2 regions of the Streptomyces anthophorae genome follow, and region 2 is predicted to be linked to the other one. Evidence: riboswitches for the same ligand, from Rfam matches in the RefSeq annotation. Region 2 holds a riboswitch; the other holds the start of a gene.
The links. Region 2 has a riboswitch for ZMP and ZTP ahead of ACNYS0_RS38115 (bifunctional 5,10-methylenetetrahydrofolate dehydrogenase/5,10-methenyltetrahydrofolate cyclohydrolase). Riboswitches for the same ligand answer to the same signal wherever they lie in the genome.
Positions count from the first base shown of each region.

Region 1: it holds a riboswitch for ZMP and ZTP, as region 2 does, so the genes downstream of both, ACNYS0_RS16695 (glycine hydroxymethyltransferase) here and ACNYS0_RS38115 (bifunctional 5,10-methylenetetrahydrofolate dehydrogenase/5,10-methenyltetrahydrofolate cyclohydrolase) in region 2, are expected to answer to the same signal.

Region 1 is NZ_JBLWQQ010000001.1:3,744,404-3,749,769, reverse strand. Features, by position in the region: gene ACNYS0_RS16705 (glutathionylspermidine synthase family protein) at 1-801, shown strand, start outside; gene rocD (ornithine--oxo-acid transaminase) at 826-2,052, opposite strand; ZMP/ZTP riboswitch at 2,193-2,279, shown strand; gene ACNYS0_RS16695 (glycine hydroxymethyltransferase) at 2,308-3,756, shown strand; gene ACNYS0_RS16690 (hypothetical protein) at 3,848-4,522, opposite strand; gene trpS (tryptophan--tRNA ligase) at 4,670-5,366, shown strand, end outside.
Region 2 is NZ_JBLWQQ010000001.1:8,371,976-8,377,341, reverse strand. Features, by position in the region: gene ACNYS0_RS38135 (ABC transporter permease) at 1-118, opposite strand, end outside; gene ACNYS0_RS38130 (ABC transporter substrate-binding protein) at 115-1,773, opposite strand; gene ACNYS0_RS38125 (acyl-CoA dehydrogenase family protein) at 1,815-3,020, opposite strand; gene ACNYS0_RS38120 (putative leader peptide) at 3,249-3,338, opposite strand; ZMP/ZTP riboswitch at 3,469-3,554, shown strand; gene ACNYS0_RS38115 (bifunctional 5,10-methylenetetrahydrofolate dehydrogenase/5,10-methenyltetrahydrofolate cyclohydrolase) at 3,576-4,442, shown strand; gene ACNYS0_RS38110 (replication-associated recombination protein A) at 4,499-5,366, opposite strand, start outside.

The DNA.
Region 1 (5,366 bases), 4.6 Mb from region 2:
GAGGCCGCCAGTCCCCAGTGGTTCTGGATGGAGGAGCGGTTCCCCGGCGCCGACCAGTGGAACTCGCTCCACGAGCGGCTCGTCGACGCCTGGAAGAAGCAGGCCGCGCTGCTCCCGCCGGGCAGCCCGCTCTACTTCGCGCACTCCTCGGCCGACGAGCTCGGCGAGGACCTGATGACCGTCGGCTACCTCAAGGAGACCGCCGAACAGGCGGGCCTGGAAACCGACTGGATCTCCATGGAGGAGATCGGCTGGGACAGCATCTCCGAGCGGTTCGTCGACAACCAACTCCGGTACATCCGCAGCTGCTTCAAGCTGTATCCGTGGGAGTGGCTGACCACCGACGCGTTCGCCGAGCACGTCATCGGCGGCCTCGACAACGGCGGCGGCACGGGTACGACGATGTGGATCGAGCCCGCCTGGAAGATGCTGCTCAGCAACAAGGCGCTGCTCGCCGTGTTGTGGGAGCTGTACCCGGACCACCCGAACCTGCTGCCCGCCTACCTCGACGGGCCGCGCGAACTCGCCGCCGCCGACGGTCCCGGCTACGTGTCCAAGCCGCTGCTCGGCCGCGAGGGCGCGGGCGTCGTGATCCACGCGCCGGGGAGCACCCCGGGAACGGGAGCGCCCGAAGAGCCCTGCTGCTACCAGCAGTTGAGCGAACTGCCCGACTTCGACGGCAACCGCGTCGTCCTCGGCGCATGGGTCGTCGAGGACGAGGCGGCCGGCTTGGGCATCCGGGAGTCGGCGGGGCTCGTCACGGACGAGTACGCCCGCTTCCTGCCCCACGTCATCCTGTGAGCCGTTGAGTATGCGAAAAAGGGCTTACGCCCCGAGCACCGCCCGGAGCTGATCGAGGCCCCAGTCCAGATCGTCCTTGCTGATCACCAGCGGCGGGGCGATCCGGATGGTGGACCCGTGGGTGTCCTTCACCAGGACCCCGCGGTCCATCAGCTTCTCCGAGATCTCCCGGCCCGTCCCGAACGACGGGTCGATGTCGACGCCCGCCCACAGGCCGCGCCCGCGGACCTCGGTGACCTTCCCCGTCCCCGTGAGCAGGCCCAGCTCGGCGTGCAGATGTTCGCCCAGCTCCGCCGCCCGCTCCTGGAACTCCCCGGTGCGCAGCATCGCGATCACCTCAAGGGCGACCGCGCACGCGAGGGGGTTCCCGCCGAACGTCGACCCGTGCTCGCCCGGTCGGAACACCCCGAGCACGTCCTTGCCCGACACCACCGCCGACACCGGCACGACCCCGCCGCCGAGCGCCTTGCCCAGTACGTACATGTCCGGGACGACGCCCTCGTGCTCGCACGCGAAGGTGCGGCCCGTGCGGCCGAGGCCGGACTGGATCTCGTCGGCGATGAAGAGGACGTTCCTCTCGCGGGTCAACTCCCTTACGCCCGCCAGGTATCCGGGCGGCGGGACGAGCACGCCCGCCTCGCCCTGGATCGGCTCAAGGAGCACCGCCACCGTGTCGTCCGTGACCGCGGCCCGCAGCGCCGCCAGATCCCCGTACGGCACGATGTCGAAGCCCGGCGTGTACGGGCCGAAGTCGGCGCGCGCCTCCTCGTCGGTGGAGAAGCTGACGATGGTCGTCGTACGGCCGTGGAAGTTGTCGGAGGCCACCACGATGCGGGCCCGGCCGTCCGGCACACCCTTGACCCGGTAGCCCCACTTGCGGGCGGTCTTCACCGCCGTCTCGACGGCCTCCGCGCCGGTGTTCATCGGCAGCACCATCTCCATGCCGCACAGCTCGGCGAGCTGCGTGCAGAACGCGGCGAACCGGTCGTGGTGGAACGCCCGCGAGGTCAGCGTCACCCGCTCCAGCTGGGCCTTGGCGGCCTCGATCAGGCGGCGGTTGCCGTGCCCGAAGTTCAGCGCCGAGTAGCCGGCCAGCATGTCGAGATAGCGGCGCCCCTCGACGTCCGTCATCCACGCGCCCTCCGCGGTCGCGACGACGACGGGGAGCGGGTGGTAGTTGTGCGCGCCGTGCTCGTCGGAAGCGGTGATGAAGTCCTGTGTGGCGGGTCCTGCGGGGGTCGATGGAGTCACAGAAGTCACGGGATCTCCGTTCGTCGCGGCTCGTAGCAGTGCTCGTAGCGCTGTGGGTGAGGCGGGCTCGTGGCCCCTTCCTATCGTCGCTCGGGATGTGGACGCGGAAACCTCGCCGGACGACGCGCCCGGTACTGTGAGGGCAGGGCCGTGACTGGCGCGCTGGGATGGGATCGACCATCGGGGAGCGGCCCGTGCAGTGTGTGCCGTGCGCCTGGGCCGACCCGTGAACCGACCGTGTCCGGAGGCTGCCCCATGACCGAAACCCCGCTCACCCCCGAATCCACCGCGTATCGCGCCGCTCTCGACGTCGTGCGTGCCGTGGAGCCGCGCGTCGCCGACGCCATCGGGCAGGAGCTCACCGACCAGCGCGAGATGCTCAAGCTGATCGCCTCGGAGAACTACGCGTCCCCGGCGACGCTGCTGACCATGGGCAACTGGTTCAGCGACAAGTACGCCGAGGGCACCGTCGGCCGCCGCTTCTACGCCGGCTGCCGCAACGTCGACACCGTCGAGTCGCTCGCCGCCGAGCACGCCCGCGAGCTGTTCGGCGCGCGGCACGCGTACGTCCAGCCGCACTCCGGGATCGACGCGAATCTGGTCGCCTTCTGGGCCGTGCTCGCCGACCGCGTCGAGGCGCCGTTCCTCGCGAAGACCGGCGTCCGGCAGATCAACGACCTCACCGAGGCGGACTGGGCCGAGCTGCGGCGCGCCTTCGGCAACCAGCGGATGCTCGGGATGTCGCTGGACGCGGGCGGCCACCTCACGCACGGTTTCCGGCCCAACATCTCCGGAAAAATGTTCGACCAGCGCTCGTACGGGACCGACCCGGTGACGGGGCTCGTCGACTACGAGGCGCTGCGCGCGCAGGCCCGCGAGTTCAAGCCGATGATCATCGTCGCCGGATACTCCGCGTACCCGCGCCTGGTGAACTTCCGGATCATGCGGGAGATCGCCGACGAGGTGGGCGCCACGCTCATGGTCGACATGGCGCACTTCGCGGGCCTGGTGGCCGGAAAGGTGCTCACCGGCGACTTCGACCCGGTGCCGCACGCGCAGATCGTCACCACGACCACCCACAAGTCGCTGCGGGGCCCGCGCGGCGGCATGGTGCTGTGCGACGACTCGCTGAAGGACCAGGTCGACCGGGGCTGCCCCATGGTGCTCGGCGGCCCGCTGCCGCACGTCATGGCGGCGAAGGCGGTCGCCCTCGCGGAGGCGCGGCAGCCCGCGTTCCAGGACTACGCGCAGCGCATCGTCGACAACGCGCGGGCGCTGGCCGAGGGACTCATGCGGCGGGGCGCGACGCTGGTCACCGGCGGTACGGACAACCACCTCAACCTCATCGACGTGGCGTCCTCCTACGGCCTCACGGGGCGCCAGGCCGAGTCCGCGCTGCTCGACTCCGGCATCGTCACCAACCGCAACGCGATTCCGGCGGACCCGAACGGGGCCTGGTACACGTCCGGCATCCGGATCGGTACGCCGGCGCTGACCACGCGGGGGCTCGGTACCGGTGAGATGGACGAGATCGCGGGGCTCATGGACCGTGTGCTGACGGCCTCCGAGCCGGGGACCACGAAGTCCGGGGCGGTGTCGAAGGCGAGCCACGTGCTGGAGCCGAAGGTCGCGGACGAGGTGGCGGGGCGCGCAGCGGACCTTCTTTCCGGGTTCCCGTTGTACGGCCAGATCGACCTGGGCTGAGCCCCTCCGGGGCGTGGGGCAGGTGGTCGGCCTCACGCCACGGGGCTCCGCCCCGGACCCCGAGCCTCAATCGCCGGCGGGGCTTGATGGTCTACAGGTCGACCAGTTCGTGGCGTGGTTCCCGGGGGCCTCGGTCCCGCATGCGTATCCAACACGCCGCACCGGCCGCCGCGAGGCCCGTGGACAGGCCTGCCAGGCCCCACCACCACGGGTTCCGGGTGGGCCGCTCCTCGGGGGCCTCGGTGGTGGGGAACACGCCCGACCGGGTCAGCTGGTCGACCAGGGGGCGGGACGCCTGGTGCCAGCGGAGGTCGTCGTCGTTCACGTCGACCATCGGGTCCGTGCGGATCCACGGCGTGCCGTCCTCCGCGACGATCAGCTGGTCCTGGCGCTCGATGAGCGTGTCCGTACCGGGCGCCCGGTGGGTCTGGGGCCAGCCCGCCACGCCGGTCAGGCCCCACACGACCGTGGCCACCACGGGCGGGAAGCGCCCCTCCTGCCAGTCCTCCGGCACCCGCTCCGTCACCGTGTCGAACCCCGTCGTCAGGCGCTCAAGACGGGCGAAGTTCCGGTCCTCCTCGTCCAGGGAGACCGAGGGACCCGCCGCGGCCCCCGGCGCGATCACCACCGCCAGATCCGGCACGTCCATCCCGGAACGCGGATCGGTCGGCCGCGCCCACGCCCCCGGGGCCGCCGCGAGCAGCAGCGTCACCACCACGAGCAGCACCCGGACCCACCGGAGCCCACCCCCTCGTACGTACTGCATCGCCACCCCCGTCGACGCGCCCCCGCGTGACTCCCGCCACATCGTCAAGCTACCGGCGCCCACTGACAACGACCAGGCCGCGCGTCACCCGGCAGAGGACCTTTGGCCGCTGCGGAGCTGTGTGGCGCACCTGAGACAATGAGGCACATGGCCTCTGATGTTCGCCCTCGTGTGCTCTCCGGGATCCAGCCCACCGCCGGCTCGTTCCACCTCGGCAACTACCTCGGCGCGGTCCGCCAGTGGGTGGCGTTGCAGGAGTCCCACGACGCCTTCTACATGGTCGTGGACCTGCATGCGATCACCGTTCCGCAGGACCCGAAGGAGCTGCGGGCGAACACCCGGCTCGCCGCCGCGCAGCTGCTCGCCGCGGGGCTCGACCCGGAGCGCTGCACGCTGTTCGTGCAGAGCCACGTCCCGGAGCACGCCCAGCTGGCCTGGGTCATGAACTGCCTCACCGGTTTCGGCGAGGCGAGCCGCATGACGCAGTTCAAGGACAAGTCCGCGAAGCAGGGCGCCGACCGGGCGAGCGTGGGCCTGTTCACGTATCCCGTGCTCCAGGTCGCCGACATCCTGCTGTACCAGGCCGACCAGGTTCCGGTCGGTGAGGACCAGCGGCAGCACATCGAGCTGACCCGCGACCTCGCCACGCGCTTCAACGGCCGCTTCGGCGACACGTTCACGCTCCCGGCGCCGTACATCCTCAAGGAGACGGCGAAGATCTACGACCTCCAGGACCCGTCGATCAAGATGAGCAAGTCGGCGTCGACGCCGAAGGGCCTCATCAACCTGCTCGACGAGCCGAAGGCGACCGCCAAGAAGGTCAAGAGCGCCGTCACCGACACCG
Region 2 (5,366 bases):
CCGGGTCGCCCGGCACCAGGTGCAGGGCGAGGAAGGTGACGGTGGCCGCCGCCCACAGCACGAGCGCGGCGCCAGCCACCCTTGCGAGGACGCGTCGGTACAAGAGAGTTGTCTTCATCGGGAGCTCACCCACGCGTCGTAGAGGTAGGGCAGGGAAAGGGCCGGCTCGAGGGCGGCGCCGCGCACCGACGCACCGTGGGCGGCGAGCCGGGTCGTCTGCGGGTACAGGGTCAGCTGATAGGCGCCCGCGGAGATCAGCCGTTGCGCGGCGCCGTAGAGCCTGTGCTGCTTCTGCGGGTCCGTGGTGGCCTGCGCGGCGCGGAACAGCCGGTCGAGAGCGGGGTCCTTGGCGTAGGACGCATTGGAGTGGATCCCGCCCTGGACGGCGTACTCGCTGCCGAAGACGGTGTGCAGCACGTCGGGTGTGTTGGTGTTCCAGTAGCCGTCGCGCAGGTCGTACTTGCCCGCCAGATAGCGGGTGTTGACGGTCGCCGCGTCGAGCCGCAGCAGCTTCAGCTGGAAGCCGGCCTCCTTGGCGGTGGCCTGGATCTGCTCCAGCAGGGCGAGCTGGTTCGGGCTGATGTCGGATTTGAGCAGCACCTCGGCGCTCAGCCGCTTGCCGTTCTTGACGCGATATCCGTCCCCGTCGCGCCTGTTCCATCCCGCCTTGTTCAGCAGCGAGTTGGCCCGTGCCGGGTCGTAGGGCCAGGCGTTCTCGTACGCGCTCTTGTAGTGCGGCGTCACATAGCTGAGCGGGCCGCCCGCCCGCCGGTACTGGCCGAAGAAGACGCTCTTGAGGCCGTCGGCGACATCCGCCGAGTACAGGAACGCCTTGCGCACGCGCAGGTCGTCGAAGGGGGCGCGGGAGGTGTTCAGCGCGAGGTTCGTCGGGTTGCCGGGGCGGTCGCGGACGACCACCTTCAGGCGTTCGTCGTGCTCGGCGGTGCGCTGGTCCTCCGGCGGCAGCGCGTCGATCACGTCGACCTGCCCCGACTGCACGGCCGCGAAGCGGGTCGCGGGCTCCGGTATGAACCGCCAGACGACCTTGTGCGCATAGGCGGGGCCCTTGTGCCTGGCGTACGGGGGCGGCGAGTTGTAGCGCGGGTTGCGGACGAGGACGACGTCCGACTGCCGGTTCCACTTCTTCACGATGAACGGGCCGGTCCCGACGGGCGCCGCGCAGTTCGCCTCCTTGCTGCGGGCGAGCGCCTTGGGTGACTCCATGCCGAGGAAGGCCTGGGCGAGCATGTTCAGGAACGGCGAGTACGGGCGGTCCAGGTGCACGCGGGCCGTGAACGCGTCGATGACATCGGTCTTTTGATAGGGCGCCAGGTAGCCGCCCGCTGTGCCCGACTGGGTGTCGGGGTCGACCATGTGGTCGAAGTTGGCCTTGACGGCCGTCGCGTCGAAGCGGGTGCCGTCGGTGAAGCGGACGTCGTCGCGGAGGTGGAAGGTGTAGGTGCGGCCGTCCTTCGAGATGTCCCAGGACGTGGCCAGCCACGGCTTGGCCCTGCCCTGGTCGTCGAGGGCGACGAGCGAGTCGAGGACCTGCTGGGCGACGTAGGCCTGCGGCATGTCTCCGGCGACGTGCGGGTCGAGGCAGGTGGGCTCGCGGTCGGTGGCGTAGGTGAGGGTGCCGCCTGCGGCGGGCCGTGCGGTGAGGGAGGTGGCGGCTTCACCGGTGCCACAGGCGGTGGCCAGGAGCAGGAGCGGCAGGCCGAGGAGGAGGTGGCGGAGGAAGCGGGCACGGTGGGAGCGGGAGTGCGGTTTCACGGGGGCTCCGGGATGAGGGGCCGGCGGGATGAGGGGGGCGGTCAGAAGAAGCCGTTGAGCGGGGGCGGGGTGCCGTTGAGCAGCCAGTCGCCTGCCACCCGCGCCTTGTGTCCGATCGGGTTGTGCGAGGCGACGGTGCGGGCATTGCGCCAGTGCCGGTCCAGGTGGTGCTCGCGGAGAGTGGCCGACGCCCCGCCGACGTCGTAGAGCCGCTCGCCGGCGCCCAATGCGGCACGTGCGGCGGTGACTTGGGCCTGGGCGACGACGGCGGCCGCCGCGTTCAGGGCGTCCGGGTCCCCGGTGACACCGTCCTCGGACGGCGTCGCGAGCGCGGCGTCGATCACCCCGGCGGCGTGCAGCACCACTGCCTCGGCGGCGAGCGCCCCTGCCGCGATGTCACCGACGGTGTGCTGGACGAGGGGGTCGTCCCCCGCCCGCTCGGCCCCGGCGTGTTGTACGGCGCGTGCCTTCTCGCGGGTGTACGTCACCGCGTCGGCCAGGGCCGCCTTCGCGATCCCGGCGTGCACGGCGGCCAGGAAGAGCTGGTAGTACGGCCCCAGGTGGGTGCGGCGCTGCCGGCCTGTGGTGTCGATGGCGACCTCGTCCTCATGGGCGACCACCTGCCGCAGCCGCGTCGTGCCGGACGCGGTGGTGCGCTGCCCGAGTGCGTCCCAGTCGTCGAGGAGTTCGACGCCCTCGCGTGAGCGCGGCAGCACAACCCGGACGCGGTGTTCCTCGTCGTCGAGCGCGGTCACCACGATGCGGTCGGCGAAGAGCGCTCCGGTGGAGTAGAACTTGGTGCCGTCCACGCGGTAGGTGTCGCCGTCGCGCGTGAGGCGGGTGCGGATCTCGCCGGGGTGGGCGGTGCCGCGCTCGGAGGCGGCGTTCCCGAACAGCTCACCGGCCACGACCGTGGGGAACCAGCGGGCGCGCTCGGCAGCGGTGCCATGGCTGAGCAGCAGTTCCACGAACCCGAAGTGCGGCCGCAGCGCCTGGGCCACGTTCGAGTCGGCCTCGGCCAGATCGACGACGAGTCGAAACAGGTCGACGAGCGCGGCCTGCGCGCCGCCGTACTCGCGGGGCACGCGCAGCGCGCCGAGTCCGCTGCGACGGATCAAGTCGACGCTCTTGTAAGGCAGTTCGCGCGCGGCTTCCAGGGGCGCGGCGTCGCCGCGGATGCGCTCCAGGAGGTCGTGCGGGGCGACGAAGGGGACGGAGGGCACGGATGGTGGGACGCGTGAGGACATGGCGGGGCCTTTGGACGTGGGCGGGGCGCGGGTCGGCGGGCGCGCAGGGGCAGGCCGCGGCGCATGGCGGCGCCGCAGGGCAGGAGGGCACACGGGTGGGAACGCGCTGCGCGACCGCGCAGCGGGCGGGATCAGCCTCTCGGCTCCGGCGTCACCCGCCGCGCACGGCAGGGCACGGCGGCACACCGATCCGTGCGGCGAGCACGCGGGATTGGCAGCCTGGAGGGCCTAGGCGACGGCGCGACGACAGACGGCACTCGAAACACGGGACAGGTCGACGTGACGTCGCCGTGTGAGTTCTTGCCGCTCGTCGGACATGACCATGATTCAACCAGGTGTACGACCCGCTGGTCGAGTAGGCATTGGCGAAGCACCTATCGGGAATCCCTTTCACCGGGCCCGACCGAGAACGTAGCCCGGTGTGAGCGTGCTGTCTCTACTAGAGTGCGGTGTGGGCCGTGACTGGCGCTGAGGTGGAGCACCACCGGGGAGCGGTCTGACGAGACGTCGTTGCCGTGCGCCTGGGCGAGTGGTCAGTAACGCCTGGAGGCGACGATGTCCGCTACTCGGACGGCCCAGCTCATGGATGGCACCGGCCTCGCCCGACGCATCATCGAAGAGGCCGCTGCCAAGGCGGCGGAGATTTCACGGCGTGGGGGAACCAGCCCCTGTCTGGCGACGGTGCTGGTGGGAGAGGACCCCGCGTCGGTCACATATGTCCGCATGAAGCAGGCCCGGTGTGCGAAGGCGGGCATCAGGTCCCGGCACATCGCCTTGCCTGCCACCACCACGACCGCCGAACTGATCGACACCCTCGCCCGCCTGTCCGGCGATCCGGACGTGCACGGCATCCTGCTCCAGCATCCTTGCGGCCCGCACATCGACGAACGAGCGGCGTTCGAGGCGATCGCCCCGGAGAAGGACGTCGACGGGGTCACGATGCATTCGTTCGCCGCGATGAGCTTCGCGCTGCCGGGCTTCGTGTCCTGCACTCCGGGCGGCATCATGCGTCTGCTGGAGGCGTACGACGTCGAACTGGCCGGCAAGCACGCCGTCGTGGTGGGCCGCAGCGCGATTCTCGGCAAGCCGGCCGGGATGCTCCTGCTGGCCAGGAACGCCACGGTGACGTACTGCCACTCCCGCACGACGGACCTGTCGGCGATCGTCGGGGAAGCGGACGTCGTGGTGGCGGCCGTGGGGCGGCCCCGGCTGATCCGCGGTGAGGACATCAAGCCGGGCGCGGTGGTGATCGACGCCGGATACAACGCGGGCAACGTCGGCGACGTGGACTTCGACACCGCCTCCACCCGCGCCCGTTTGATCACTCCGGTGCCCGGCGGCGTCGGGCCGATGACCATCGCCGTCCTGCTGGCGCAGACCGTGGACGCCGCCGCGAACCAGCTCGGCATCCGGCACCACTGACCTCGTGACTGGCAGCTCCTTGGCGCAGCGGGTTTCCCTCCCCCACACGGAGCGGGTCAGTCGCCCTCGGGGTTTCGGCGTTGCCTGCGCAGGTCGGCCCAGTGGCGCAGGCGTTCGCCGATCTGGGCTTCGTAGCCGTTGCGGGTGGGCTGGTAGTACGTCTCGCGGTCCATGCCGTCGGGGAAGTAGTCGGCGCCGGAGAAACCGTCGGCGGTGTCGGGGTCGTACTCGTAGTCCTTGCCGTAGCCGAGGTTCTTCATCAGCCGGGTCGGGGCGTTGAGGATGTGGGCGGGCGGCATGAGGGAGCCGGTGCGGCGGGCGGCGCGCTGTGCCGCGTTGAAGCCCCGGTAGATGGAGATGGACTTGGGGGCGGTGGCGAGGTGGACGACGGCCTGGGCGATCGCCAACTCGCCCTCCGGGGAGCCGAGTCGCTCGTACACGTCCCAGGCGGCAAGCGCCTGCTGGAGGGCGTGCGGGTCCGCGATGCCGATGTCCTCGCTCGCGAAGCGGACCAGGCGGCGGGCCACGAACAGCGGGTCCTCGCCGCCGTCGAGCATGCGGGCGAGCCAGTACAGGGCCGCGTCCGGGTCGGAGCCGCGCATCGACTTGTGGAGTGCGGAGATCAGGTTGTAGTGGCCCTCCTGGGCCTTGTCATACAGCGGGGCGCGCTGCTGGATGTGGTGGGCGAGCGCGGCGGTGTCCAGAGGTGCCCTGGCGGTCTCTTCGGCCGGGAGGGCGTGGAGCTGTTCCGCCATGTTGAGGAGGTAGCGGCCGTCGCCGTCGGCCATGGCGATCAGGGCGTGACGGGCATCGTCGTCCAGGGGCAACGGGTGACCGGTGAGGTGCTCGGCGCGGTCGAGGAGCGTGGACAGTGCGGTTTCGTCGAGGCGTTTGAGGACGAGTACCTGGGTCCGGGAGAGCAGG